DNA from 4 places in the Mesorhizobium sp. M1D.F.Ca.ET.043.01.1.1 genome. Region 3 is predicted to be linked to each of the others. Evidence: predicted binding sites of a transcription regulator. Region 3 holds the regulator's gene; each other region holds the start of a gene.
What was found. Region 3 encodes LexA, which represses DNA repair genes until DNA is damaged. Its sites were predicted from a motif close to TGTTCNNNNTGTGTTCNG; they were not measured.
Positions count from the first base shown of each region.

Region 1: the regulator LexA is predicted to act here: its motif matches at 3,947-3,964, upstream of uvrA (excinuclease ABC subunit UvrA).
Region 2: the regulator LexA is predicted to act here: its motif matches at 4,378-4,395, upstream of EJ067_RS04780 (ATP-dependent helicase).
Region 4: the regulator LexA is predicted to act here: its motif matches at 4,072-4,089, upstream of EJ067_RS20855 (helicase-related protein).

Region 1 covers NZ_CP034444.1:6,671,450-6,678,852, forward strand. The annotation lists gene EJ067_RS32090 (GNAT family N-acetyltransferase) at 1-457, opposite strand, end outside; gene EJ067_RS32095 (DUF302 domain-containing protein) at 454-864, opposite strand; gene uvrA (excinuclease ABC subunit UvrA) at 864-3,785, opposite strand; gene EJ067_RS32105 (hypothetical protein) at 4,558-4,782, opposite strand; gene EJ067_RS32110 (ATP-dependent Clp protease proteolytic subunit) at 4,919-5,524, opposite strand; gene EJ067_RS32115 (SRPBCC domain-containing protein) at 5,552-6,028, opposite strand; gene EJ067_RS32120 (metalloregulator ArsR/SmtB family transcription factor) at 6,025-6,339, opposite strand; gene EJ067_RS32125 (cupin domain-containing protein) at 6,384-6,701, opposite strand; gene EJ067_RS32130 (single-stranded DNA-binding protein) at 6,959-7,403, shown strand, end outside.
Region 2 covers NZ_CP034444.1:915,103-922,505, reverse strand. The annotation lists gene EJ067_RS04805 (GGDEF domain-containing protein) at 1-455, shown strand, start outside; gene EJ067_RS04800 (hypothetical protein) at 486-905, opposite strand; gene EJ067_RS04795 (DUF982 domain-containing protein) at 1,158-1,460, opposite strand; gene EJ067_RS04790 (hypothetical protein) at 1,604-1,789, opposite strand; gene EJ067_RS04785 (hypothetical protein) at 1,849-2,160, opposite strand; gene EJ067_RS04780 (ATP-dependent helicase) at 2,282-4,363, opposite strand; gene EJ067_RS34460 (hypothetical protein) at 4,537-4,692, opposite strand; gene EJ067_RS34455 (hypothetical protein) at 4,837-5,013, shown strand; gene EJ067_RS04775 (LysR substrate-binding domain-containing protein) at 5,282-6,250, opposite strand; gene EJ067_RS34450 (hypothetical protein) at 6,362-7,195, shown strand; gene EJ067_RS35100 (hypothetical protein) at 7,195-7,403, shown strand, end outside.
Region 3 covers NZ_CP034444.1:6,777,616-6,785,018, reverse strand. The annotation lists gene trpD (anthranilate phosphoribosyltransferase) at 1-519, shown strand, start outside; gene trpC (indole-3-glycerol phosphate synthase TrpC) at 524-1,375, shown strand; gene moaC (cyclic pyranopterin monophosphate synthase MoaC) at 1,442-1,936, shown strand; gene glp (gephyrin-like molybdotransferase Glp) at 1,938-3,143, shown strand; gene lexA (transcriptional repressor LexA) at 3,260-3,994, shown strand; gene EJ067_RS32700 (ComEC/Rec2 family competence protein) at 3,978-6,443, opposite strand; gene gltX (glutamate--tRNA ligase) at 6,545-7,403, shown strand, end outside.
Region 4 covers NZ_CP034444.1:4,301,308-4,308,710, reverse strand. The annotation lists gene EJ067_RS20875 (citrate synthase family protein) at 1-469, shown strand, start outside; gene phaR (polyhydroxyalkanoate synthesis repressor PhaR) at 612-1,205, opposite strand; gene EJ067_RS20865 (acetyl-CoA C-acetyltransferase) at 1,511-2,695, shown strand; gene phbB (acetoacetyl-CoA reductase) at 2,820-3,545, shown strand; gene EJ067_RS20855 (helicase-related protein) at 4,256-7,403, shown strand, end outside.

The DNA of each region.
Region 1 (7,403 bases), 110 kb from region 3:
AGGCGGCCTTATCGACCGGCTTGGCCATGTCGACCACAACCCATCCTGGCCGGTAGGGGTGGGGCCGGCGACCCGTTTCCAGGAAACCATAGGCCGTATAGAGCGCGATGTTCCGCTCCATGCGCGAATTGGTGTAGAGCCGCACCTCCGGCAAGTCCCACAGCCGCGCCTGCTCATCGGCGAAATCGAGCAGCGCGATGCCCAGCCTCTTGCCTTGAAACGCCGGCGCCACGGCCACGCTGAAGATCATCGCATGATCCGCATGGCGTTCGAGCACGATCAGCCCGGCAAGTTCGGAGCCTTTTTCCAGCAGCCAAATCTCGCCGCGTTCGATGCGCGGCGCGTAGTCCTCGGTGACCGGGATCGGCGGCGCGCCGAGCAGGGCGGTGTAGGGCGCGTAGGCTTCCGTGGTCAGTCCGACGATGGCTGCGAGATCTTCGGGCCGGGCAAGTCTCATGATTGATCGACTCCGGCAGCGGCCGCGACCACCTTTGCCATGCCCGCGGCGATCGCCGCTACCGCAGCGCGGCTGGCATCGCCAAGCCCGTGGCGATCGGCCAGCCAATACGCATCGTTGTAGCACAGCCAGACCTGGCCTCGCGCATCCTCCCAGGCCAGCGCCTTGATCGGCAGGTCGATGCCGGCCAACTGGCGATCCTGCATCAGCGGCGTGCCACCTTTCGGGTGGCCGAAGATCAGCAACTCGGTCGGACGCAACGGCGCACCGATTTCATGCGCGCCGGCGGCATGGTCGATGCGCGCGAAGACGCGCAATCCCGCATTGGTAACGGTCTCAACGAGCCGGTCGATGGTTTCACCGACGCTGAAGCGGCTTTCGACGGAGACGAGGCCGTTGGTCGTCATCACTCCGCCGCTTCGCGCTTGCCTCCGGGGCGCCGCTCCAGAAGCTCCTTCAGGAACTGGCCGGTGTAGCTGCGCTTCTCGCGCACGATCGCTTCCGGTGTGCCCGATGCGACCAGCTCGCCGCCGCCGTCGCCGCCTTCTGGGCCGAGGTCGAGCACCCAGTCTGCGGTCTTGATGACTTCGAGATTGTGCTCAATCACCACCACCGTGTTGCCCTGGTCGACCAGCTCGTGCAGCACTTCGAGCAGCTTGGCGACGTCGTGGAAATGCAGGCCGGTGGTCGGCTCGTCGAGGATGTAGAGCGTCTTGCCGGTTGCCTTGCGCGACAGCTCCTTGGCGAGCTTGATGCGCTGCGCCTCGCCGCCCGACAGCGTCGTCGCCTGCTGGCCGATATGGATGTAGCCCAAGCCGACCTGCTTCAGCGTTTCCAGCTTGTCGCGCACGCCGGGCACCGCCGAGAAGAAGTCGACACCTTCCTCGACCGTCATGTCGAGCACGTCGGCGATCGACTTGCCCTTGAACAGCACGTCCAGCGTCTCGCGGTTGTAGCGCTTGCCGTGGCAGACGTCGCAGGTGACATAGACGTCGGGCAGGAAGTGCATCTCGATCTTGATGACGCCGTCGCCCTGGCAGGCCTCGCAGCGGCCGCCCTTGACGTTGAAGGAGAAGCGCCCCGGCTGATAGCCGCGCGCCTTGGCCTCCGGCAGACCGGCGAACCAGTCGCGGATCGGGGTGAAGGCGCCGGTATAGGTCGCCGGATTGGACCGCGGCGTGCGGCCGATCGGCGACTGGTCGATGTCGATGACCTTGTCGAGGAACTCCAGCCCCTCGATGCGGTCGTGCTCGGCCGGATGCTCGCGCGAGCCCATGATGCGGCGCGAGGCCGCCTTGAACAGCGTCTCGATCAGGAAGGTTGACTTGCCGCCACCGGACACGCCGGTCACGCAGGTGAAGGTGCCGAGCGGGATTTCCGCCGTGACATTCTTAAGGTTGTTGCCGCGCGCGCCGACGACCTTGATGCGCCGGTTCTTCTTCGCCTCGCGGCGCACTTCCGGCGTCGCCACTTCGAGCTCGCCCGACAGGTACTTGCCGGTGATCGAAGCGGGCGTCGCCATGATCTGCTGAGGCGTGCCTTGCGCGATGATCTCACCGCCGTGGATGCCGGCGGCCGGGCCGATGTCGACGACATAGTCGGCATGCAGGATGGCGTCCTCGTCATGCTCAACGACGATCACCGTGTTGCCGATGTCGCGCAGGTGCTTGAGCGTGTCGAGCAGGCGCGCATTGTCGCGCTGGTGCAGGCCGATCGACGGCTCGTCGAGCACATAGAGCACGCCGGTCAGGCCGGAGCCGATCTGCGAGGCGAGGCGGATGCGCTGGCTTTCGCCGCCGGACAGCGTGCCGGAATTGCGCGACAGGGTCAGATAGTCGAGGCCGACATCGTTGAGGAAGCGCAACCGCTCGCGGATTTCCTTCAGCACGCGGACCGCGATCTCGTTCTGCTTTTCGTTGAGCGCAGCCGGCAGGCCGGTGAACCACTGGTCGGCCTTGCGGATCGAAAGCTCGGTCACCTCGCCGATGTGCTTGCCGGCGATCTTGACCGCGAGCGCCTCCGGCTTCAGCCGGTAGCCATTGCAGGCGGGGCAAGGGGTGGCCGACATGAAGCGCTCGATCTCCTCGCGCATCCAGGCCGACTCCGTTTCCTTCCAGCGCCGGTCGAGATTGGGGATGACGCCCTCGAAGGTCTTGGTGGTCTTATAGGAGCGCAGGCCGTCGTCATACTGGAAGGTGATCTCGCGCTCGCCCGTGCCGTGCAGCACGGCCTCCTGTGCTTCGGCGCTCAGGTCCTTGAACTTGTCGCCGAGCTTGAAGCCATAGGCCTTGCCGAGCGCTTCCAGCGTCTGCGCGTAATAGGGCGAGGTCGATTTCGCCCACGGGCTGATGGCGCCGTCGCGCAGCGAGACGTTCTCGTCCGGCACCACGAGGTTGGCGTCGATGGCGCGCTGGCTGCCGAGGCCGTCGCAGGTCGGGCAGGCGCCGAACGGATTGTTGAAGGAGAACAGCCGTGGCTCGATCTCGGGAATGGTGAAGCCCGAGACCGGACAGGCGAATTTCTCCGAGAACATGATGCGCTCATGCGTCTCGTTCTTCGACTTGTTGACCGAGTCCTCGCCCGTCTGGCTGGCGTCGAGCGGCCTGTCGGCAAACTCGGCCACGGCAAGGCCCTCGGCGAGCTTCAGCGCGGTTTCCATCGAATCCGCAAGCCGCGTCGCCAGATCGCCGCGCACGACGATGCGGTCGACGACGACGTCGATGTCGTGCTTGTACTTCTTGTCCAGCGCCGGCACGTCGGCGATCTCGTAGAAGACGCCGTCGACCTTGACGCGCTGGAAGCCCTTCTTCTGCAGTTCCAGCAGTTCCTTGCGGTACTCGCCCTTGCGGCCGCGCACGATCGGCGCCAGCAAATAGAGGCGCGTGCCTTCGTCAAGCGCCAGCACCCGGTCGACCATCTGGCTGACGGTCTGGCTCTCGATCGGCAGGCCGGTGGCCGGCGAATAGGGAATGCCGACGCGCGCGAACAGCAGGCGCATGTAGTCGTAGATCTCGGTGACGGTGCCGACCGTCGAACGCGGGTTGCGCGAGGTCGTCTTCTGCTCGATCGAGATGGCGGGCGACAGGCCGTCGATCTGGTCGACGTCCGGCTTCTGCATCATTTCCAGGAACTGGCGGGCATAGGCCGACAGGCTTTCGACGTAACGGCGCTGGCCCTCGGCATAGATGGTGTCGAAGGCGAGCGACGACTTGCCGGAACCCGACAGCCCGGTCATGACGATCAGGCTGTCGCGCGGCAGGTCGAGATCGACGTTCTTGAGATTGTGTTCGCGGGCTCCGCGAATGGAAAGGTATTTTTGGTCGGCCATCGCCGGTCGCCGCCTCAGGTCTGGAATTTTCTGGATTGGGCGGGTTTGTCCCGGCCATCCCCTATGTAGGTAGTTTCGCCGCCGCGTCGAGAGACGCCACGATCTCGACGGAAGTTGCCAAGTACGGGTTTAACCGTCTTTCGCGCGAACGGGCAAGCGTAAAGAACAAAGGCCGAACACGCTCCTGACAAAGCGCTGTGGAAACAATGATCGCAAAAGCCGCTCCGGCCGATCGGCGAAAGGCATTCGACTTACCTGGACGTAACCTCCGAACGATCACATTTTTCGGTAACCGGCTATTCGACGGTTGACGCCGGCGACTCACGGGAGCAGTCTCGAAACGTCAACCGAAGCCGGCCGTCTTTCGATGGCCTCGTCACCCAAAGGTGGCCTGCGAGACGCCGTAGGCGATAGCGATTTGCGCTTCGAACGACATTGTCGCAACGGACCCAGGAGCGGAGCATGACGCCACCGGACAGTCCCTTGAGGCTCCACGCGTTGATGGAGCCGCGGCAGGCATAAGTGCCAGGACAGGCGCGAGCGCCAGTCCGACAAACCGTGACTTGTCGAATCCGTACAATCAGAGACCATAGTCGGATCGTCGGCTGAATGCCGCGTAGCATCCGAAACAGAACGCCGGCAGTCCACTCCCGGCTAAAGTTGGGTTTCAGATCCATGAAAGCCCCGTCCACCTGCGGAAGCAGCGGCGGGGCTTGAATTTTGAGGGACTGAGGATTTTCTTTCTCGACCTTGCAGCCGTTAGGCTCGCCGATCAGCGGTTGGGAGGCCTGATGCCGCCCGTTGCCATGTCGATGGTTATGCTGCCGGAAATCCTGACATCGGTATCGCCGATCTTGAACGTGCCGTTGCCGCCGGCCGGAAGAGCGTCGTCAGGCTCGGGCTGCGGCGCGGGCTTGGCGATACGGTAGTCGCCGCTGACGCCTGGAAGCTTCCGCGCCGAACCGTCGTCGCCAAAGGCTGCGGTGCTGCCGATCATGGCGCCGGCGAGAGCGGCGAGGGCGATGCGCAAATGTCTGGACTGCCGGTGCGTCGTCATTCGCCAACTATAGAGACGCGCCGGGAGCGAGGCCAGACACGGCGGCAATCAAATTGCCGCGCGTCTTCCATTCACCTCAGGCCACCTTCTTGCGCGTGTCGTAAACATGGTCGACGAGGCCCCAGGCCTTGGCCTCCGCGGCGGTCATGAAATAGTCGCGGTCGAGCGTGCGCTCGACCTCTTCGTAGCTGCGGCCGCAGTGCCTGGCATAGAGCTCCGTCATATGGCGCTTGGTGCGCAGAATGTCCTCGGCATGGCGCTGGATGTCGGAGGCCTGGCCCTGGAAGCCGCCGAGCGGCTGATGCAGCACGATCCTGGTGTTGGGCAGCGCGATGCGCCGCCCCGGCGAGCCGGCCATCAGCAGGAAAGAAGCCATCGAGGCGGCAAAGCCCATGCACACCGTCGACACCGGGCAGGAGATGTATTGCATCGTGTCGTAGATGGCGAAGCCGCTGGTCATCACGCCGCCCGGCGAGTTGATGTAGATCGATATCTCCTTGTCGGGATGGTCCGATTCCAGCGACAAAAGCTGCGCGCAGACCAGCGCCGACACGCCGTCATTGATCTCGCCGTTGATGAAGACGATGCGCTCGCGCAGCAGCCGCGAGAAAATGTCGAAGGCGCGTTCGCCGCGGCTCGACTGCTCGATCACCATCGGCACCAGATTGGCAAGGGCGCTCATGAGCCAGGTCTCCTCGGTTGTCGTCGGTCAAGCCGCGCGCAGCATCATGCAGGGCGCATTGGCGGCCGTCGGGTTCTTGCGCGCATCGAGCCAAAGCCCGCAGCCGGCGCCAGAAACGGCGATGACAGGCTGCGCGACCGGCGCGAAGCCGTCATGGACGATGCTGAGATGCGTGCCGCCGGAGGCCGTGCGCGCAAGCTTGAAGGTGACGACGCTATCGAATGCCGGCAGATGGTCGGCATCTTCGCCACTTGGCTGCTCGCGCCAGGAATAGCGCAGCAGCTTGCCGGGCTCGGCCTCGAGTACTTCGCACTCGATCGGTGCGTCCGGTCCGGCAAAGGCGAAGCGCTTGCCGGTTTCCGGCTTCATGTCGTTCGGCATCATCCAGGCCGCGAGCAGTTCGGGCTCGGTCAGCGCCCGCCAGACCCTTTCCGGTGGATCGGGAAGCTCGCACTCGAAGCTGAGCGGCGCATCGGCCGCCGCCGGGTGTTTCTTTGCCGTCATTGGTCCATTTCCCTCAGAACCGTCTTCAACCTCTCGATGCGCTCCGGCCAGAAGGCGCGGTAGCGTTCGATCCAGCCAAGCAGCGGATCGAGGCCTTGCGGGTCGGCGCGGTAGTAGGCATTGCGGCCGGCGCGACGCTCGACCACGAGGCCGGCGCCGCGCAGCACGGCAAGGTGCTGCGAGACGGCGGGCTGCGATACGCTCATGCCGGCGCGGAGCTCGGACACGCTCATCTCGCTTGCCGCGAGCCGTTCATAGACCGCGCGCCGTGTCGGATCGGCCAGGGCCCGGAAAATCTCTGCTTCGATCATGCACAAAGCATAAGTCGACACTTATTGGTTTGGCAAGTCTCGTTTTATGATGTCCAGCGTCTCACCGGCTCCGCGGCTCCGTCGAAGGTTGCCTCGAAGACAGGCGATGCAAGCACGGCATGAATGTGAAGCGTGCCGGGACCAACGTTACGGAAGCCATGCCTGCGTTGTGCGGGAATGATCAGCGACTGTCCGGTAGTGAGCACGGCATGCCGGTCGTCGATCCACATTTCGGCTTCACCGGCAATCACCGTCAGAACTTCCTCGACTGAGTGCCTATGCGTCGGCGCGCCCATGCCGGGCGCCACCCACTGCTCGAATATGCAAAGCTCGGCTGCGCCGTTGGCGGCGGCTGTGTGCATGCGGGTTTCCACTCCGGTCCGCCAATTTTCGCGCGGCTGATCCTCATGCTTGACGATGTCCACCGAGATACCCCCTTTGTTTCCTGCGCAGGAATACTACCTGTTGCTGACATTCCTTGACAGAAACAATGGTCCGGACTAGAACGAAAAGAGAACAAAAACCTTGTGGGAAAAGCCAGCCTTTGCAGGCATGGGCGACCTGCAGGCTGTAAGGTGAGCGACTTGAAATTTGTTTCGGATGAGCGCGGAGAAGTACGATGGCGGGTAGCGTCAACAAGGTCATTCTGGTCGGCAACCTCGGAGCGGACCCTGAAATCCGCCGCCTGAATTCGGGCGATCCGGTCGTCAACATCCGCATCGCCACGTCGGAAAGCTGGCGCGACAAGAATTCCGGCGAGCGCAAGGAAAAGACCGAGTGGCACAATGTCGTCATCTTCAACGACCAGCTAGCCAAAGTGGCCGAGCAGTATTTGAAGAAGGGCATGAAGGTCTATGTCGAAGGCCAGCTGCAGACACGCAAATGGCAGGACCAGACCGGCAATGACCGCTACACGACCGAGGTCGTGCTGCAGAAGTTCCGCGGCGAGTTGCAGATGCTCGACGCGCGCGGCGAGGGTGGCGGCCAGGTCGGCAGCTATGCCGGCGGCGGCAACAGCCGCGGTTCCGATTTCGGCCAGTCCGGCCCGAACGAAGGTTTCAGCC
Region 2 (7,403 bases), 1.3 Mb from region 3:
GCCATGACGTCGCCGATGCCGGCGCGCTGCTGATCGTCGACGCCGATCATTTCAAGTCGATCAACGACCGCCTCGGCCATGATTGCGGCGACGAGGCGCTGAAGCTGATCGCCAGGACGATCCAGGGCCAGCTCCACGGCGCCGACATCGTCGGACGCATCGGCGGCGAGGAATTCGCGGTCTTCCTTCCGGGCGCCGACGCAACGCGCTCCTTCCTGGTCGCGGAATCGATCAGGCTGCGCATCCGCGAGGCCGACTTCGCGCCCGGCGGCCAGCCATGTCCGCTTTCGGTTAGCATCGGCGGCATCGCTTTCAGCGGCCCCACCACCTATCACGCCATGTTCCAAGTCGCCGACAGGCATCTCTACAAGGCGAAATCGAACGGACGCGACCAGGTGAGCTTCGAAAGCCCGCGCAACCGGTTATCCGGCGGGGCCGCCAGCACGTTCCACTGATCGGTTCTGTGCGACGGGCCTTACCGGCTCTCACTGGCGGCTGCGATTGAGCAGCGGCCTGTGCTGGCGGATGAGCCGGCGCTCGATGTCGAGACAGGGCCTGATCAGGCCCGCGGCCGTCAATGCCGGCTCGGGCTGATGGACAACCGCCGTCAGCATGCCATGCGCGGTCAGCAGGCCCAGCCACTTCAACGCTTCCCATTTCGGCGTCGCGCCGCCGTGCCCGGCCAGGCTCCGGTTGATATAGCCGGGATAGGAGAGCAGACGCTTGCCGGCCGATGCGCCGCAAGTGCCGATCCTGACCGGCTTGCCGTCGGCGGTGATCCAGACATAGACGGCCTCGCAAAGCTCGCACACCTTCGGGTCGGTTACCGTGACCCGGATCGACGACTTGTCGCGGCCGAGCCTCATTTCCGCCGCCGGTTTGAACTGGTCGTGATCGAGAAACATTGGCATCCCTGCTGCATGTCCGCAAACCTGCACGGGGAAGGCGAATGTTCTGTGCGCTGTTTCACGCAGCCGGCTGGTCTGTGCGCTGTTTCACGCGGCGGACCGTTCTATGCGGTGTTTCATGCAGCGCGGGAAAAGTTCGCAGGGGGCCGGCCAGGCAGCGGCATGCATAGGGGAAGACAGGAAGACCCGTCTGAGAGCCATCTCAGACGGGTCTAGTCGGGCCGTTGTCGGCGTCAGGCGGGGCCGATCTCAGGCGGCGAAGCCGCTATGGCCGCGCGCGACCGGCTTTACCGAGACGATCGGCTGATCCGACGGCCACAAGATGCCGGCCGTCACCGCGAAGGTGATCAGCGCATCGCGCGCCGATTCGGCGGAGATATCTCCGGCCCGTGCGGCTTCGCAGGCCTTCGCCGCGGCGCCGTAGCTCAGCCGCCGGCGCGACGGCGGGAACTCGGTCAGGAACTCATGCATGTCGGACAGCGAAGCGATCATGCGCTTGTGCCCGGCGCCGACACTGACTGCGACCGGCGTGAGGAAGAACCTGTCGTGCATTGAGACCTCTCGGATTGGGGCGGAGGACGGCGGGCTGCCGGCCTCGGTCTGGACGCCACACAACGCGCCTTTGGGGCGCGAGGTTCCACGTTGGGAGATCTTTTCCTGCCCGCCGCCAGAGGCGGCAATCGCGAGGCAGATCGTCATGGGCCGGATCTGGTCGTGATTGCCATCTCCGCCGGGGGTTGCGGGACGTGGTAATGTGCCGACAACACCAGCAGGAGGATGGCAACCCCTGCGAACAACATCGCAACAATGTTGACGAAGAGCTGGCCGGCCCGTTCGGCAAGCCGTTGCCGCCAGTTCATCGCCGATGGGATCAAGCGCATTGTCCACCTGTCCTACAGACGCCGCCCAGCGCGGCGTCAATTTCGTGAAGGGATGGCTCCTAATATCGCCAGCCTCTATGGCGGCCACAGCTCCAGACTCTCTTCACGACCCAATGATGGTGGTGCCAGCGCTTGTGCACCCTGACCATGCAGTCGCGATGGTGACGATAGCTGCGCCAGTCGCGCATCTCGTATCGGCTGCCGTAGCGCCAGTTGTCGTCGCGCATGTGATGGCGGCGCCAGTAGTAGTCGTCATTGTACCGGCCCATGTCGTCATCAGTGGTGATGGTCAAGCTTGTTGCCTGCGTCGCAATCGTTGTCGGTGCCATGGCAGCCACGCCGAGCATGGCGGCTAGAATAAGATTCTTCATTGCAGCCTCCTCGCATTAGATTTTCCTAACGGAAATCCATTGCCGGGTGAAAAGTTCCATAGCGAAGGCTGCAGGGCGGTTGCCCGTTGTGTTGGCGGGTCGGACGATGTTCGGGCGGATGCTATTTCCACATGCCGCGCATGCGGGCACCGAGATCGACCTTGACGCCCGGCCTTTGGCGCGGGTCGTCCTTGATCGCGGCGCTTGCCCAGGATGACTGCTCGAAGGCTTGAAGCATCGAAGCCGGAATGAAGCGGGTGCGCGAGGCATAGACGTGGCGGTCGCCGCGCGCCGGCTGGTTGTGCGGATAAAACCGCTGCGGCACCACCAGATGCAGGCTGTCCTTGGCCCGCGTCATCGCCACATAGAGCAGCCGCCGCTCCTCCTCGATATCCTCCTTGGTGCCGACGCCGAGATCGGCCGGGATGCAGCCGTCGACGGTGTTGAGCACAAAGACGTTCTTCCACTCCTGGCCCTTCGCCGAATGGATGGTCGACAGGATGAGGTAATCCTCGTCGCGATGCGGCGGGCCGGCTTGGTCGCTGGTGGCGTCGGGCGGATCGAGCGTCAGCTCGGTCAGGAAACGCTCGCGCGAGGGGTAGCCCGACGCGATCTGCTCGAGCTGCAGGAGGTCCGCTCGGCGCGTGATCGCGTCTTCATGGATGCGTTCCATATGCGGCTCGTACCAGAGCCTGACCCGCTCGAGGTCGGCCGGCCATTTCGGACCGGCGCGCAACCCGCTGTAGATATCGAGGAAGACCGGCCAATCTGCAGCCGTGCGCTGCGGCGGCCGGAAGCGGGCAAGGCCCAGCGTCTCGTCCAGCGACGTCGCCATCGCCTCGACGATCTGCGAGGCGGCGGAAGGGCCGATGCCCGGCATGAGCTGCAGCACGCGAAAGCCGGCGACGCGGTCGCGCGGGTTCTCGGCGAAGCGCAGCATCGCCAGCAAGTCCTTGACATGGGCGGCGTCGAGGAACTTCAGGCCGCCGAACTTCACGAAGGGGATGTTGCGGCGCGTGAGCTCCACCTCCAGCGGCCCGCTGTGATGCGAGGCACGAAAGAGCACGGCTTGCGCCTTCAGCGCCGTGCCGGCCTCGCGCTCGGCGAGGATCGCCTGGCAGACATAGTTGGCCTGCTCGGCCTCGTCGCGCACGCTGACCAGTTGCGGCTTGTGCGACGACCTGCGCTCGGTCCAAAGGTTCTTGGTGAAGCGTTCGGTGGCCTCGCCGATCACCTTGTTCGCGGCGGCCAGGATCGTCTCGGTCGAGCGGTAGTTGCGCTCCAACATGACGATCTCGGCGCCTTGCGTGAACTGTTTTGGGAAATCGAGGATGTTGCGCACTTCCGCGGCGCGGAAGGAATAGATCGACTGTGCGTCGTCGCCCACCACGGTGAGCCCGGCGCCGTCCGGCTTCAGCGCCAAGAGGATCGAGGCCTGCAGCCGGTTGGTGTCCTGGTATTCGTCGACCAGCACATGGTCGAAACGGCTGCCGAGATGCGCCGCGATCTCCGGCTCCGCCGCCATCTGCGCCCAATAGAGCAGAAGGTCGTCGTAATCGAGCACGTTCTGCGCCTGCTTGGCTTCCACGTAAGCCGCGAACAGCTCCTTGAGCTGATCCGCCCAGGCTGCGCACCAGGGGAATGCCGCGCCGAGCACCTCGCCGAGCGGCGCCTGCGCGTTGACTGCGCGGGAGTAGATCTGCAGGCAGGTGCTTTTTGTCGGAAAGCGGTTTTCGGTCTTGGAAAAACCGAGCTCGTGCCGGGCGAGGTTCATCAGGTCGGCCGAATCCTCGCGGTCGTGGATGGTGAAGGCGGCGTCTAGCCCGATCTGCTCGGCATAGTCGCGCAACAGCCTCGCGCCGATGCCGTGAAACGTGCCGGCCCAGGCGAGCGCGTCAGCGATGATCGCCGCGTCGCGCCCCAGCACCTCGCCGGCGATGCGCTCGACGCGCTTGGCCATTTCTGATGCCGCGCGGCGCGAAAACGTCATCAACAGGATGCGCCGCGGGTCGGCGCCCTTGACGATGAGGTGCGCGACGCGGTGCGCCAGCGTGTTGGTCTTGCCGGAGCCGGCGCCGGCGATCACCAGCAGCGGGGCGGCCACCTTGCCGTCGCCATGCACCACCGCCAGCCGCTGCTCGTCATTCAGCCGGACGAGATAGGCGGGCGCTTCGAAGGACGAATCACGGGCGGCGATGTTCATCGCCCATCAAGCATCGTTTCCGCTTTGTTCGCAATACAACTCGCGCGCTGGCGAATAGCGAAAGCGGTCCAACAGAGGGGAGATGCACGGCAGGGCAGACGGGGCGATCTCGCGCCGGCCTTCTGGGCTTGGGTTCCTCGCCCCCACCTTCGACGGGGGGCGAGGAAAGGCAACTACCGCTTCGGCTCTACCCCCATCGCGGCGGACTGGCGCCGCAGCGTCCGTCGTTCGTCCAGCGGCGCGGCATCGCCGGACATCTCATAGATGATCCTCATCGTGACGCGGTAGGCGCTGTAAGCGAACAGTCCGACAAGCAGCAGGCGGATCATGACCATCTCCTCGGTGCATTGGATTGTTGGGAGTTCAACCGGGGCTTGGATGATTGGTTCCCGCCGGCCACGCAACCAAACCGCCACCGTCTCGTTTGCCTCAAAGAATGGGGCGCTCGAAGAGGCGAACGAGAGGAGGTCGTCATGAAGAAGCTTCCCGTACTGCTGGTTCTTGCGGCAGGGGTCGCGCTCGCCGCTTGCGACAACAGCATCCCGCCGACCAAGGCGCCCGCCGTCGACCAGAACCCGCAAATCGACAAGAATCCGGTGCCGAAATCGACCACCGGCGGCGACCAGCAAGGCATGCAGCCGAAGCAATGATGGTGTCGGACGAAGCCAGGCGATGTCTTTTCGGAAATTCGGGCGGCCGGCACGAAGCCGCTGCCGCCACAGAAGAAGGCCGGCGCTGCTTGGGAGGAAGCTGGAAAGCGCCGGCCAAGCGGGAAATCAGGCCCGCCGCACACATGAAGATAGCTGAGTCTCTCCGCCGCGTCATGGCGTGATCGCGCAAGCCGGCTATCGATGGCTGGTGCCGTCTTTCAAGGACCGAGAAATCTTTGAAAAGGATTGCGTGTTCGCTGGGCCTGCCTCAGGCCATCGCCGCCCGCTTCACTGGTATGCCGGCGATCTCGAGATCCAGCTGGCGCTGCGTCAGCGCCGCCTCGGCCATGATCCACTGCTTGAAAACTTCGACCTTGCGGGCGCCGTGCGCGTTGATCGGACTGACGAAGTACCAGCCGGCGGTGTTGGGATGGTGCACCGCGAAGGGTGCCACCAGCCGTTCGGCGCGGATGTCGCTCGCCATATAGGCGCGGTTGGCGACGGCAAAGCCCATGCCGGCATTGGCCGCCTCGTAGGACATCATGCAGGAATCGAAATAGATGCTCTTGGTTTCGCCCAGCACGAAGCTCGCGCCGGCAAAGCCCAGCCATGACTGCCAGTTCTGGGTGCACGTATCGGAGTGGAGCAGGGTGAAATGCCTCAGATCCTCGGGCGTTACCTTCGACAGCGGCTTGTCGCCCAACACCTCATGGAACAGCTTGCGGCTGCACACCGGCGTCAGGTCCTCCTTGAACAAGAGCTCGCAATGGAGGCCGGGGAAGTCGCCGTCGCCATAGCGGATCTCCAGATCGTATTCGGAGGCCGAGAATTCATGCGTGGCATAGGAGGTCGACACCCGCATCTCGATGTCCGGATACTGCCGCTGGAAAGTGGAGAGGCGCGGAAACAGCCAGCGCGCCGCGAAGGTCGGCAGCACGCAAATCTTCAGCACATGCAACTGGGACTGGCCGGTTGCCTCCATGCTTGCCGCCACGATCCGCTCCAGCGCCTCGCGCACGCGCGCCACATAGGTCTCGCCCTCCGGCGTCAGCGACACCGCGTTGCCGCCGCGCTGGAAGATCTTGAAGCGCAGCTGGTCTTCCAGGCTCTTCACCCGCTGGCTGACAGCGGAGGCGGTGATGAACTGCTCCTCGCCGGCGCGCGTGAAGTTGCGGTGCCTGGCGGCACTTTCGACGATTTTCAGCGAGTTCAGGTTGACCTGACTGAGCAGACGCACGGGGTTCGACCTTTAGCTGCGCTTAAAGTAGCACCAGCATTCCTAAATTTACAGGGGCGGGCGGCTTAATCGACTGTTTACCAAGTGTTGCCCCTACCTTGGAGAAGTAGAATGAACGCCCATACAATCCCCGAACTGCGCTATGCGATGAGCCGCGAAGCCATCATCGGCCATGATACGGCGTGGAAAGTGTCGAGCTTCGGGGTCGCCCAGTATCTTCACGGCTACGACGCGCAATTGCTTGCCGCGATCGAGGAGGCGGCACTGAAGCTAAAGGCCAGCCATGCGGTGCACAAGCATCTCGACCTCACCTTCATCACCGGCGCCGATCGCTACATTCCGGAGATCAAGGAGCTGCTCAACGACAAGCTGCGGCTGGAACGGCTGTCCGACATGATGGGCACCAAGCTCGAACCCTATCCGCTGTCGATCGTCGGTTCGACCGTCACCTTCATGAACCCCAAGGACGGCGCCGTCGAATGGCACTGCGATGGCGTTCCGGTCACGGAGCTCATTCCGCTCTCGATCAGCGACCCTCTGATCGGCGGCCATCTTGAGATCTATTGCGACGATTCCGAGACCGGCCGCGCCATCCTCGAATCCGGCCGCGACCTGCCGCGCAACAAGGTCATGCGCATCGATCACAAGATGAACTACGCCACGCTCGGCCAGTTCCTCGGCGTGCTCCATCGCACCGCGCCGATCCAGCTTGGCTCGCGCATCACACTGGTGCTCAACCAGCGTTCGGTGACGAAGCCCTATGTCGACGACAACCGCATGTTCTACCTCGCCGCCGACAACGACCAGGACCGCGCCTGGGTGAACGAACTGGCCGACGACGTCTGGACGAACCAGCTGCCGGCCTATCGCCGCCATGCCGAAGAACATCCGGTGCCGAAGCCGGCTGACGAGCCGGTCTCGGGCGGAGCAAGGGAATCGTGGTAGTGGCAGATGACCCGGCTCGGCTGCCTTCGGCGTCGCCGAGCCTCGCTCCGGTCATGGCCGAAAGCCAGCAATCCCGGTCCAATAGTGCCTCGACGGCGGCGCTGGCGTTTGCCTTCGGCGCCGTGGCGCTCTGGGCGACCAATGCGCTGGTCGGCAAGACGCTGCTTGCCAGCCACCCGGTGTCGCACGTGCAATTCCTGCAGTTCTT
Region 3 (7,403 bases):
CCGATCCGCGGCGAGCTCGGCACCCGCACGATCTTCAACCTGCTTGGACCGCTGTCCAACCCGGCCGGCGTCAGCCGCCAGATGGTCGGCGTCTTCCTGCCGGAATGGATCATGCCGGTGGCCGAGACACTGAAAGCACTCGGGGCCGATCACGCCTGGGTCGTGCATGGCGACGGTTATGACGAGATCACCACCACCGGCGAAACGCAGGTGGCTGAGCTTGCCGGCGGTGAAATCCACAGCTTCACGCTCACCCCGGAAGCGGTGGGGCTGAAGCGCCACAGCAAGGAAGAGCTGCGCGGCGGCGATGCGGCCTACAATGCCAAGGCATTGCGCGATATGCTGCGCGGCGATGCCGGCGCCTATCGCGACACCGTGCTGATGAACGCCGGCGCCGGGCTGGTGGTGGCCGGCAAGGCGACGACGCTCGCCGACGGCATTGGGGCCGCCGCGCAAGCCATCGACAGCGGCCGGGCGCTTGCGGTGCTCGACAAGCTCATCGAGATTTCGAACGGTTAGAACCTTGTCCGACATCCTGCGCAAGATCGAAGCCTACAAGCGCGAAGAGATCGCCGCGGCGAAGCTCAGCGCGCCGCTTGCCGAGGTCAAGGCGAAGGCGAAGGATGCAGAACCGCCGCGCGGCTTCCTTGCGGCCCTCGAGGCCAGGCGGAAGGCCGGCGGCTTCGCGCTGATCGCCGAGATCAAGAAGGCCAGCCCCTCCAAGGGTTTGATCCGCGCCGACTTCGATCCGCCGGCGCTCGCCAGGGCCTACCAGCAAGGCGGAGCGGCCTGCCTCTCGGTGCTGACCGACGCCCCGTCCTTCCAGGGCGCGCCGGGCTTTCTGACAGCCGCGCGCGCCGCCGTCGGCCTGCCCGCCCTGCGCAAGGATTTCCTCTTCGACCCGTACCAGGTCCACGAGGCGCGGGCCTGGGGCGCGGACGCGATCCTCATCATCATGGCAAGCGTCGACGACGCTCTGGCCGGCGAGCTCGAGGCAACGGCCTTCGAGCTCGGCATGGACGCGCTGGTCGAGGTGCATGACGAGAAGGAGATGGAGCGCGCGCTCATGCTCTCGTCACGGCTGATCGGCATCAACAACCGCGATTTGCGGACCTTCGAGACCAGCCTCGACGTTTCGGAGCGGCTTGCCGCCATGGTGCCGGCCGACCGGCTACTGGTCAGCGAAAGCGGCATCTTCACCCATCAGGACTGCCGCCGGCTGGAGAAGAGCAAGATCGGCACCTTCCTCGTTGGCGAGAGCCTGATGCGGCAGGCCGACGTGGCCGCCGCGACCGCGCTTCTGCTGACGGGCAAGGCTCCGGCCGATGCATCGGCCCGAAAATCGACTCCGATTTTCGGAGAGCACGATGCATAGATTCAAAGTGTTAGAGCGTGCTTTGTGCGTCCAAGTGGACGCACGTCGTTCTAAGGCCGTTTGAGGATGCCTGCGCTTACCCATCTCGGCGCCAAGGGCGAAGCCAACATGGTCGATGTCGGCGACAAGGCCGAGACGACGCGCACGGCAATCGCCGAAGGTTTTGTTTCCATGCGGGCGGAAACGCTGGAGATGATCCTGGCCGGCGACGCCAAGAAGGGCGACGTGCTTGGCACGGCGCGCATCGCCGGCATCATGGCCGCCAAGAAGACGCATGAGCTTGTTCCGCTCTGCCATCCGCTGCTTCTCACCAAGGTTGCGGTCGATATCGAGCCCGACCCGGCGCTGCCCGGCCTGAGGGTCACCGCGCTTGCTCGCGTCACCGGCAAGACCGGGGTGGAGATGGAGGCGCTGACCGCGGCGTCGGTCGCCTGCCTCACCATCTATGACATGGCCAAGGCGGCGGACCGCGCCATGGTGATTTCCGGCATCAGGCTGGTCGAGAAGACCGGCGGCAAGTCGGGCGACTACAAAGCCGCCAAACATGGAGCAGGTTCTTAAGATGGCGCTGGTTCCGGTCGCCGAAGCGCTCGAGCGCCTGTTGGATGGCGCAACCGCGCTGCCTGGCGAAAGCGTTCCGCTGGCTGACGCCGCCGGCCGCGTTCTGGCCGAACCCATGGTGGCGCTGCGCACCCAGCCGCCCTTCAACGCTTCGGCCATGGACGGCTATGCCGCCCGCGCCGCGGACGTGGCTTCGGCTCCGGCGCGCCTCTCGGTGATCGGCATGGCGCCCGCAGGACGCGGCTTTGCCGGCTCCGTCGGCAATGGCGAAGCGGTGCGCATCTTCACCGGCGCGCCGCTCCCCGAAGGCGCCGACACCGTGGTCATCCAGGAGAATGTCCGCGACCTCGGCCGCGGCCGGATCGAGGTGACCGAGCCGACGGCGGAAGCACGCAACGTCCGTCGCCGCGGGCTCGATTTTGGCCAGGGCGACCTGCTCCTCGAAAAAGGCCGCCAGCTCGATCCTGCGGCGCTCTCGCTGGCGGCGTCGGCCAACCATCCGAGCCTCACCGTGGTGCGGCAGCCGCTGGTGGCCATCATCGCCACGGGCGACGAATTGCTGCCGCCCGGCAGCGCGCTCGGCCCGGACCAGATCATCTCGTCCAATGCCTATGGCGTCGCAGCCGCGGCCCAGTCGGTCGGGGCGCGCGCGCTCGACCTCGGCATCGCCGCCGACCGGCAGGACGCAATCGCGGCTCTGGTTAGGAAAGCGGTCTCAGCCGGCGCCGATATCATCGTCACCCTCGGCGGCGCCTCGGTCGGCGACCACGACCTCATCCACGACGTGCTGACCGGCGAAGGCATGCAGCTCGATTTCTGGAAGATCGCCATGCGCCCCGGCAAACCGTTGATGTTTGGCCGCCTAGGCAACATCCGCTGCATCGGCCTGCCCGGCAATCCGGTGGCGAGCCTTGTCTGCTCGCAATTGTTCCTGAAGCCGCTTCTGGCGCGGCTGGGTGGCCGCAACTACCGACAGGACATCCGCGCCGCCCGGTTGGCCGCCGCGATGCGCGCCAACGATCTCAGGCAGGACTATGTGCGCGCCGTCGTGCGCGAGGAGGCCGGACGGCTGGTCGCGACACCGTTCGGCATCCAGGATTCCTCGATGCTGAGGACGCTCGCCGACGCCAACGGCCTGATCGTGCGCGAGCCCTTCGCCCCGGCGGCGGAAGCCGGCGCCGAATGCAGCGTTCTGATGTTACGCTGAACAAAACGTCAACACATTCACTAAACTTTAAACGGTTGCGGAACACAACTGGAACAGATAGTGTTTGTTCTGGGTTTGTTTTTCTGATTCTGGTTTCAGAACCCATGGGGGCCGCCATGCTGACGCGCAAACAACATGAACTCCTGATGTTCATCCATGAACGGCTCAAGGAAAGCGGCATTCCGCCGTCTTTCGACGAGATGAAGGAAGCGCTCGACCTTGCCTCGAAGTCGGGCATCCATCGCCTGATCACGGCGCTGGAAGAGCGCGGTTTCATTCGCCGGCTGCCGAACCGGGCGCGTGCCCTGGAAGTCCTGAGGCTGCCCGATTCGATCGCGCCCGGCCTCAATGCGGCGAAGAAATTCTCGCCAAGCGTCATCCAGGGCGGCCAAGGCAATCTCGGCCGGCAGATCAAGCCTGCGGCGCCCTCGCGCACGCCTACGCCCAGCAATGATGACGACGTCGTTTCGGCCGTATCCATTCCGGTCATGGGTCGCATCGCCGCCGGTGTGCCGATCGATGCCATCCAGCATCAGACGCATTCGATCACAGTGCCGCCGGACATGATCGCGGGCGGCGAGCATTATGCCCTGGAAGTCAAAGGCGACTCGATGATCGAGGCCGGTATCTTCGACGGCGATACGGTCATCATCCGCAACGCCAACACGGCAAGCCCGGGTGAAATCGTGGTGGCCCTCGTCGACGACGAGGAAGCGACGCTGAAGCGCTTCCGCCGCAAGGGTGCCTCGATCGCGCTCGAGGCCGCCAATCCCGCCTATGAGACCCGCATCTTCGGGCCGGACAGGGTCAAGGTGCAGGGCAAGCTAGTCGGACTCATTCGCCGCTACTGAGCGGCTGTGGCTTTGCCTCTGGCTTTTCGGGCCGCTTGTAAGGCGCCAGGCCCCTCGCCTCGCGCGAGTAGCTCCGCTGTTCGTGCCAGGGGCGATAGGGCTTCTCGACGGCGTATTGAATGACAGGTTGCGCCGTCGCCGATTGCGGATCGAAGAAGACGGCAGCGCTTCCATGGCGAGCAAGTTGGCGTTTGGTGACGACAAGAATGCGTGGATCGCGGCAAGGATTGTAGGCCGTGGCGTCGTTGATGACAATGAGGTCGGCATAGCCGCAGGCCGGCCTGGCGCTGTTGCGATTTTCCGCCAACGCGACGATCGCGCCGGACGGATGCCGGCCGATGCAGAGATCGCCGGTGCAATAGAATGGCGATCCCGGCGGCAGGTCGACGGGATCTGCGATATCCAGCGCGCCTTTGGCGAATGTCTCCGGCGGCACGATTTCCTCGGCTTTCAGCGCGCGCTTCCAGTTGTCGATGGTGAACTCGTTGGAGCGTTCGCGGTTGATAGCGAGCTCGCCGCCGCCGATCGGCATTGCCACCAGATGCGCGTCCTCCGAGATCAACACATCCGGCGTGCGGACATGCGGAATGGTGAGCAGAGCAGCAAGCGCGAACGGCACGGCTGCCAATCTGAGCCAGGTGGTGGCCATGGTCGCGATGACCAGCGCGATCGTCGCCAGCAGCACCGATTGGATCGAGATCAATCCCACGGCATCGACGGGCGAGCGCTCGGAAATCCATACCGAAATGGCAATCGTCGCAGTCAGGCCCTTGCCCATCACGTAGAGGAACGGACCGTCGAAACCGAACGGCATCGCCAACGCGCTCAGCACGGCGAACGGCATGACGATCAGCGAAACGATCGGCATCACCGCCAGATTGGCGAGCAGACTGAGCGGCGAGACGCGCTGGAAGTGCCAGATCGCAAACAGTAGTGTCGCGCTGCCCGCGATGAGCGAGGTTACGGCGGCGCCACCCACGCCAATCGCCAGTTTTCGCGACAAGAACCCGAGGAAGGAGCGCTTTGCCGGCGGCACGGTCGCTTTGCCGGCGCGATAGTCGGCAAAGCCGGCATAGGCGCCGACCAGGGCGGCGGTGGCCGCGAAGGACATCTGGAAGCTCGGACCGACCACTTCGTGCGGCGAGACAAGGATGACGGCGATGGCCGAGATCGCCAAATTGCGCATCGTCAGCGCCGCGCGGTCGAAGAGCACGGCGACCAGCATCACGGCGAGCATGATGAAGCTCCGCTCGGCCGCCACCACGATGCCGGAGATGACGAGGTAAGCGGCGATCGAGGCAAGCGCGATCGCCGCGGCGTATTTCTTCACCGGCCGGCGCGACGAGAAATCCGGAAACAGCGCAAAGGCGCCGCGCAGCAGGAACATGATCGTGCCGGCGACCAGCGCCATGTGCAGGCCGGAGATTGAGATGATGTGATAGATGCCGGTGCGCCGCATCGCTTCGTTGATGTCTTCGGGAATGCCGGCGCGAACGCCGACAATCAACGCCGCGGCGATTTCGCCTTCGGGTCCGCCGACGGTGCTTCTGATGTGATCGGCGATGTTCTCGCGCGCGTTTTCGATCGCCGAGGCGATGCTCGTCTCTGCCGGCGGGGCGGTTGCCGGAAGGACTTTCGGATCGCCTAGGAAAAAGCCGCTGCCGCCGATGCCGGAAAAATAGCTGTCGAAGGAAAAATCATAACTCTCGGGGCGGACCGGGCCTGTCGGCGGCAAAAGCCGCGCATAGCCCGTCACCAGCGATCCAGCCTTCATGTCCGGCGGCATCCTGCGAGCCGAGAGCCTGACGCGGTCCGGCGCGTAGCGCAGCGTCGGATGCGCGGTCGACACGAGATCGATGGTCAGCCGCACCCGGCCATTGGCCATCTCCTCGGCGACGACGACGCGCCCGGTCAGCCGCGTCTGGATTTCGGAGCCGAGCATAGGTGTTGCGACGCGCCATGTCTCGACCTTCGCGGCGACGAAGCCCAAGGCGCAAAACAGCGCCGCCATGAAGACGAGATGCGTCTTCGGCCAAGAGCGCGAGACCGCCACGCAGACAGCCATCAGCGCTGCCGCCGCCAGCGGCCTGTAGAGGTCCGGCTCGGCATTCAAGGAAAAATAGAGGATCACGCCGGCGGCCAGGAACACCGGCACCAGCAGGAAGCCGACGCCGCGGTCGAGTTCGGTAGCGGCCGCGACGGCGACGCTCCGGCGAAACACGGAAAACGAAGCGCCGCGGAACTGTCGGCGGATCCGGTCGATGGCTGCCGGCGGAGACGTCGGGCGGGCGGGGGTGCCGTCGGGCGATGGAACGTCCACAGGCAGGTGCCGCTCCGGGAGCAGGACCGGCATCGCTTCGGCAGGCACGGCGCCGGCAAACAGCAAGCGCTCGCTGACGCCAGCCGTCGTCCCTTCGCCCTCCTCCTCGCCCCGGCCACGTCCAGCCATCGGGTCTGCCCCTTGCGCCCCAGACCTCCTATGCTACATGAACGCCACCTGCGCGAAAGCCCGCGCAATCACGCCCGTTTCAGTGCTTCTTCGAGAGTTCCATGTCCGACAAGGTCGTCACCCGCTTTGCCCCCTCGCCCACCGGCTACCTGCACATCGGCGGGGCGCGGACGGCGCTGTTCAACTGGCTCTACGCCAGGCACACCGGCGGCACGATGCTGCTGCGCATCGAGGACACCGATCGCGAGCGCTCCACCGAGGCTGCGACAGCCGCCATCCTGGAAGGACTGACCTGGCTTGGCCTTTCCTGGGACGGCGACGCCGTCTCCCAGTTCGAGCGCGCCCCGCGCCACCGCGAGGTCGCCGAGGAGCTCGTGCGCCTGCGCAAGGCCTATTACGCCTACGAGACGCCGGCGGAACTCGATGCCATGCGCGAGGCGGCGCGGGCCAAGGGCATGCCGCCGCGCTACAACGGCCAATGGCGCGACCGCGATCCGTCCGGGGCGCCTGCCGGCGTCAAGGGGGCGATCCGCGTCAAGGCGCCGACCGAAGGCGAGACGATCGTGCATGACCGCGTGCAGGGCGAGGTGCGCTTTCCGAACAAGGATCTCGACGACTTCATCATCCTGCGCTCGGACGGCAACCCGACCTACATGCATGCCGTGGTCGTCGACGACCATGACATGGGCGTCACCCACATTATCCGTGGCGACGACCATCTGACCAACGCCGCGCGCCAGACCGTGATCTACAACGCCATGGGCTGGACCGTGCCGTCGATGTCGCACATCCCGCTGATCCACGGCGCCGACGGCGCCAAGCTGTCGAAGCGCCACGGCGCGCTCGGCGTCGAGGCCTATCGCGCGATGGGCTATCTGCCGGAGGCCCTGCTCAACTATCTGGCGAGGCTCGGCTGGAGCCATGGCGACGACGAGGTGATGTCGATCAAGGACATGATCT
Region 4 (7,403 bases), 2.5 Mb from region 3:
CTGCCTGCTTGCCGGCCTCGCCACCCTTGCCGGACCGCGCCATGGCGGTGCCGGCGCCGCGGCGATCGCGCTTGCCGAGGACGCCGAGCGGCTGGGCTCGGACGAGGCGGTCGCCCGCTGGCTCGCCCATGACCGGCCATTGCCTGGCTTCGGTCACCAGCTTTACCCCGAAGGCGATCCGCGCGCTGAGGTCTTGCTACCGCATGTCCGGGTCGATGACGCCCTGTTGCGTCTGCGCGGCAGCGTCCTTGCCGCTACCGGCCTGCATCCGAATGTCGATTTCGCTCTTGCAGCACTGACGCGGAGCCTGCATCTGCCCGCCGACGCGCCCTTCCGCCTGTTCGCGCTCGGCCGCAGCGTCGGCTGGACGGCGCACGCGCTCGAGCAGGTGACGAGCAACAGGCCGATCAGGCCCCGCGCCCGCTATGACGGGCTGGCCGAGAGAGCGGTGAGCGATGGAACGCCGTAGGGTGCGCTGAGATTCAGGTCACGCCGAGTCGAGAACGATGGCTTCCGAGAACCGGAGCGGAGCGTACTTGAAGTACGTGAGCACCGGAAGCGCAGGAAGCCGTCGTTCGCAGGCCGGCCTCACCTGAATATCGGCACACCCGTCAGGACATCGTATCCAGCTTGCGCTGCATCGCGGCGATCTGCGCCTTCAGTTCCTGCAGATCGTCGGATTTCTCTTCCTTCTTCGGCGGCTCGGCCGAGGCAGACGCATTGGTCCCTGCCGATGGGAACGGCGTGAACATGCGCATGGCGTTCTGGAACATCTCCACGTTCCGCCGCGTCTGCTCCTCCAGCGCCTTCATCGGCGTCTTCATCATGTCGATCGGCGTCTTGCCGAACGCGCCCTTCAGTTGCTCGCGGAACCGTTCCTGCTCCTTGGAGAAGGCGATCATCGACTGTTCGAGGAAGCTCGGCACGATCATCTGCATCTGGTCGCCGTAGAAGGAGATCAGCTGGCGCAGGAACGGGATCGGCAGCATGTTCTGCCCGTCCTTGTTTTCCAGCTCGAAGATGATCTGGGTCAGCACCGGATGCGTGATGTCGTCGCCGGTCTTGGCGTCCTGCACCGTGAACTCCTCGCCCTTCTTGACCATGTCGGCCAGATCCTCGAGCGTCACATAGGTGCTGGTGCCGGTGTTGTAGAGCCGGCGGTTGGCATATTTCTTGATGACGATTGGGTCGTCTTTTGCGGCCATCCGTATCCTCCCCAGGATACCGGCGCGTTCAGAGTAAGCGGCCGGTAACGATTGCGCCATTTGTCGAGGATATGCGCAAAAGCGTCATAATTCCAAGTGCTTTGTGCAGTGCGGCATCATTTAATGCGGAAAGGGCGGAGCAAATTGTGCTGCGCGGCAACGGCTGCGCCGTCACGATTAGCGCCCGACCTGCTTGCCGCGCATGGCGGCCATGCCCATTTCCGGTTTGACTCAGGTCCTTGAACGGGCAAGAAAAGTCCTCAAGGATAGCCCGCAACACGACACCTCGAAGTCTGGAGAAGAAAATGTCCGCTTCCAATTCAATCGTCGTCGCCAGCGCCGCCCGCACGGCGGTCGGCTCCTTCAACGGCAGTTTCGCCGCAACGCCCGCGCACCAGCTCGGCGCCGTCGTCATCAAGGAATTGCTGTCGCGGGCCAAGGTCGATCCGGCGGAAGTGGACGAAGTCATCCTCGGCCAGGTGCTGACAGCCGCTCAGGGCCAGAACCCCGCCCGCCAGGCTTCCATCAATGCCGGCCTGCCCAAGGAGACGACCGCCTGGGGCCTCAACCAGGTTTGCGGCTCGGGTCTCAGGGCCGTCGCGCTCGGCATGCAGCAGATCGTTACCGGCGACGCCAGGGTGATCGTCGCCGGCGGCCAGGAATCGATGTCGCTGTCGCCGCACGCCCAGCACCTGCGCGCCGGCGTCAAGATGGGCGACTACAAGATGATCGACACCATGATCAAGGACGGCCTGTGGGATGCCTTCAACGGCTACCACATGGGCAACACCGCCGAGAACGTCGCCCGCCAGTTCCAGATCACCCGCGACGACCAGGACGAGTTCGCGCTGGCTTCGCAGAACAAGGCCGAAGCCGCGCAGAAGGCCGGCAGGTTCAAGGATGAGATCGTCGCCTTCACCGTCAAGGGCAGGAAGGGCGACACCATCGTCGACCAGGACGAATATATCCGTCTCGGCGCCACGCTGGACGCCATGACCAAGCTGAAGCCGGCTTTCGACAAGGATGGCACGGTCACCGCAGCCAACGCATCCGGTATCAATGACGGCGCCGCCGGCGCGCTGCTGATGACCGAGGCCGAGGCCGCCCGGCGCGGCATCACTCCGCTGGTCCGCATCGCCTCCTGGGCGACCGCCGGCGTCGATCCGGCGATCATGGGCACCGGCCCGATCCCGGCCTCGAAGCGGGCGCTGGAGAAGGCCGGCTGGTCGGTCAAGGATCTCGATCTCGTCGAGGCCAACGAAGCCTTCGCCGCGCAGGCCTGCGCCGTCAACAAGGGCATGGGCTGGGATCCCTCGATCGTCAACGTCAATGGCGGCGCCATCGCCATCGGCCATCCGATCGGCGCCTCCGGCGCCCGCGTCTTCAACACGCTGGTCTATGAGATGCGCCGCCGCGGCGCCAAGAAGGGTCTCGCCACGCTCTGCATCGGTGGCGGCATGGGCGTCGCCATGTGCGTCGAGGCGCTCTGAGCTCGGCAAATAGCGAATAGGGAGTAGCGAATAGGGAAGAAAAGCGCTGCGCGCCGGGACGACAGGTCCCTACTCGCTATTCGCTACTCCCTATTCGCTCAGACGATTTTAAAGGGAGGACCACATGAGCAAGGTAGCAATCGTCACGGGCGGATCGCGCGGCATCGGCGCGGCCATATCGGTGGCTTTGAAGAATGCCGGTTATTCGGTTGCCGCGAACTATGCCGGCAACGACGAAGCGGCTGGGAAATTCAAGGCCGAGACCGGCATTCCCGTCTACAAATGGTCGGTCGCCGACTACGACGCCTGCGCCGCCGGCATCAAACAGGTCGAGGCCGATCTCGGACCGGTCTCGGTGCTGGTCAACAATGCCGGCATCACGCGTGACGCCATGTTCCACAAGATGACCCGCGAGCAGTGGAAGGAGGTCGTCGACACCAACCTCTCCGGCGTCTTCAACATGACGCACCCGCTGTGGAGCGGCATGCGCGACCGCAAGTTCGGCCGCGTCATCACCATCTCCTCGATCAACGGCCAGAAGGGCCAGGCCGGCCAGGTCAATTATTCCGCCGCCAAAGCCGGCGACATCGGCTTCTCGAAGGCGCTGGCGCAGGAGGGGGCCCGCGCGGGCATCACCGTCAACGTCATCTGTCCCGGCTATATCGCGACCGAGATGGTCAAGGCGATCGACGAGAAGGTGCTTAACGAGCGCATCATCCCGCAAATTCCGGTCGGCCGGCTCGGCGAGCCGGAAGAGGTCGCGCGCTGCGTCGTCTTCCTGGCGTCGGACGAGGCCGGCTTCATCACCGGCTCGACGATCAGCGCCAATGGCGGCCAATATTTCACCTGAGATCCATCTTGCCTGAGATCTTTTGACGCCGCGGCAGCCGGCCCGACGCAATCGGGTCGGCTGTTTTTTCCGGGCCGCGCGATGTATGCCTCAATTCGGCACGCAAAAGTTAACGGCCTCCCCGCGCCCTGTGCGAAACCTTGTTCACAAGCTGTGAGTTTTCGGTGCGCAAGCTGTGGACAACACCATATCTGGGGGGTGAACAAACCGGGAAAATGCGTGGATCGCTGATTCGTCGCCGATTCGTTCCGGCTTTGGTCGCAAAGTTAACGCCGAGGCTCGGAAATGGCGCTGAAAAGATTAACGGCGGTTAGGAAAGATCAACCATTTCATAATCTTGGCGGCTGCGCCCTAGCCGGCGGTGATCGTTCACCAGCAAAGGTTAACAGCCCTCGCGGCCCGTCAAGCCAAGCATGAAACGGGCCAGTTCCCGGATTCAGCATGTGGTGAGACTCATCGTCAAAAAATCCACATATAGCCGTGAACAAAACCTGAATCAGACCGAGTCAGTGATTCGTCGCCGATTCGTTCCAGACTCGTTCCAACGGTTAATCGGCAGCGGATTTTGATCTTGCCTGTCGTTGCGCCATCTCCTGATGGGAACATTCCGCTTTCGCTTCGCGTCTGAAATCCCTATGTGTCGGCTGTCATACGCGGCGGCACCGCCGCGTCCCCGACAACAAGCGGCAGAAAGCGTCATTTCCGAGCCGATGAATATCCAGCCGAAACACTCCCAGCCGCTGATCCTTTCGGGCCGCGACGTGACCGCCGTGCTCGGCCCCACCAACACCGGCAAGACCCATCTCGCCATCGAGCGCATGGTGGCGCACGAGACCGGCGTCATCGGCCTGCCGCTGAGACTTCTTGCCCGCGAGGTCTATGCCCGCGTTTGCGAGAAGGTTGGCGCGCACAAGGTGGCGCTGGTCACCGGCGAGGAAAAGATCGTTCCGGCGGGCGCCAAATATTCCGTCTGCACCGTCGAGGCGATGCCGCGCGAGACCGATGCCGCCTTCGTCGCCATCGACGAGGTGCAGCTTGCCGGCGACCTCGAGCGCGGCCACATCTTCACCGACCGCATCCTGCATCTGCGCGGCCGCCAGGAGACGCTGCTTCTGGGCGCCGCCACCATGCACGGCATCCTGCAGAAACTGCTGAAGGGCGTTTCGGTGGTGACGCGGCCGCGCCTGTCGCACCTTGCCTATGCCGGCTCGAAGAAGCTCACCCGTCTGCCGCGGCGCACGGCGATCGTCGCCTTCTCGGCGGACGAGGTCTATGCGATCGCCGAGCTGATCCGCCGCCAGCAGGGCGGTGCCGCCGTCGTGCTCGGCGCGCTCTCGCCCCGCACCCGCAATGCCCAGGTGGAGATCTTCCAGTCGGGCGACGTCGACTATCTCGTCGCCACCGACGCCATCGGCATGGGACTGAACCTCGATCTCGAGCATGTCGCCTTCGCCCAGAACCGCAAGTTCGACGGCTACCAGTACCGCAACCTGACTGCGGCCGAGCTCGGCCAGATCGCGGGCCGCGCCGGCCGCCACCTGCGCGACGGCACCTTCGGCGTCACCGGCCAGGTCGATCCGTTCGACGAGGATCTGGTCAAGAAGATCGAGGGGCACGATTTCGACCCGGTGAAGGTGCTGCAGTGGCGCACCGCCGACTTCGATTTCTCCAGCCTCGACGCGTTGAAGCGCTCGATCGAAACCAACGCGCCGGTCGAAGGGCTGACCCGGGCGCTGCCGGCGGTCGACGCCCAGGCGCTGGAGCACCTGTCGCGCGACGAGGACATCAGGGCGCTCGCCACTGCCAAGGAGCGCGTGGCGCTGCTTTGGGAAGCCTGCGCGCTGCCCGACTACCGCAAGATCGCGCCGGCCCAGCATGCTGACCTCATCGCCTCGATCTACATGGACCTTGCACGCCGTGGCCATGTCGATGAGAATTACATGGCCGAGCAGGTGCGGCGAGCCGACACCACGGATGGCGATATCGACACGCTGTCGCACCGGATCGCCCAGATCCGCACCTGGACCTTCGTCTCCAACCGGCCTGGCTGGCTGGCCGATCAGCTACACTGGCAGGAAAAGACGCGCGAAATCGAAGACAGATTGTCGGATGCGCTGCATGAGCGGTTGACGAAACGCTTCGTAGACCGCAGGACTTCCGTCCTCATGCGGCGCCTTAGAGAAAATACCATGCCTGAAGCCGAAATCAGCCCAACCGGAACCGTCCTCGTCGAAGGCCATCACGTCGGCGAGTTGCAGGGATTCCGCTTCACCGCCGACCAGAGCGCCGGCGGCGAGGACGCCAAGGCGGTGCGCACCGCAGCCCAGAAGGCGCTCAGCGCGGAGTTCGAGGCGCGCGCCGAGCGCTTCGCCGCCTGCGCCAATGGCGATCTGGCGTTGGGCTCGGACGGCGTCCTGCGCTGGATCGGCGCGCCGATCGGCACGCTGGTCGCCGGCGACGAAGCACTCAAGCCGCGGCTCGTGCTGCTCGCCGACGAGCAGCTTACCGGGCCGGCCCGCGACAAGGTGGCGGCGCGCGCCGAGCGTTTCGTGAATTTCCAGATCGAAACGCTTTTGAAGCCGCTGGTCGATTTGAAGAATGCCGAGCAGCTCGCCGGCATCGCGCGCGGCATCGCCTTCCAGCTCGTCGAGCATTTCGGCCTCATCAATCGCCGCGACATCGCCGAGGAGATGAAGTCGCTCGACCAGGAGGGCCGCGCGGCGCTGCGACGCCTCGGCGTGCGCTTCGGCGCCTACCATGTCTTCGTGCCGGCGCTGATCAAGCCGGCGCCGGCCGGGCTGGTGACGCTGCTGTGGGCGCTGAAGAACGACGGCAAGGACAAGCCGGGCTTCGGCGACGTGGTGCATGCGCTGGCATCGGGCCGCACGTCGGTGGTCATCGACCCGGCCTTCGACAAGACCTTCTACAAGCTCGCCGGCTATCGCAATCTCGGCCGCCGCGCCGTGCGCGTCGACATCCTCGAGCGGCTGGCCGACCTGATCCGTCCGGCGACCAACTGGAAGCCCGGCCTCGGCCAGCGTCCGGACGGCGCCTATGACGGCCACGCCTTCATGGTGACGCCGCCGATGATGTCGATTCTCGGCGCCACCGCCGACGACATGGAAGAGATCCTCAAAGGTCTGGGCTATCGCTCCGAACCGAAGCCGGCCGCCGAGGTGAAGGCCAAGCTCGACGCGCTGGACAACGCGGCCCGCGAGGCCGCCGCCGCGAAGCTCGCAGCGGAGGAGGCCGCTCGGGTAGCAAAGGCTGAGGCATCGACCACGGATGCCGTTGCCGAAGCGGCTGCCGAAGACTCGGAGGCGGCGGCTGAAGTACACGCCGCCAACGAAGCCGATACCACAGGCGAGCCTGCTGCCGAAGCAGATGCAGAACCCGCTGCTGAAGCAAAAGCGCACACCCAAACCGTGGCGGCGAACGAGGCCGCGGCGGAACAAACCGATGAACTGGTTGCCGTTGCTGCCGAGGCTGAGCCAACTGCCGAAGCGGCACCTGCGGCGGAAAGTGGCGAGAGCGCTGCTCGGTCCGATACCGCCGCGGCAACGGAAGCCCCGACGGACGCCGCACCGGAAGCCGCCGCCGCCGAAACCGCAACCGAGCAGGAAGAGCCTAAGCCGATCCTTTTGTGGCGGCAGGCCCGTTTCGACCATCAGCGGCCGCGCCACCGTCATGACAACCGCCGCGACAATCGTCCGCGCAACGGCCAGGCGGCACGCGATGGCCAGCCAGGCGCCACGGGTGGCCAGGCCAGCGATCGGCCGGCTCATGAGGGACGCCGCGACCAGCGCGAGGGCGCCGGCAAGCCGCGCTTCGATCGCTCGAAGTTCAAGCCGCGCCCGG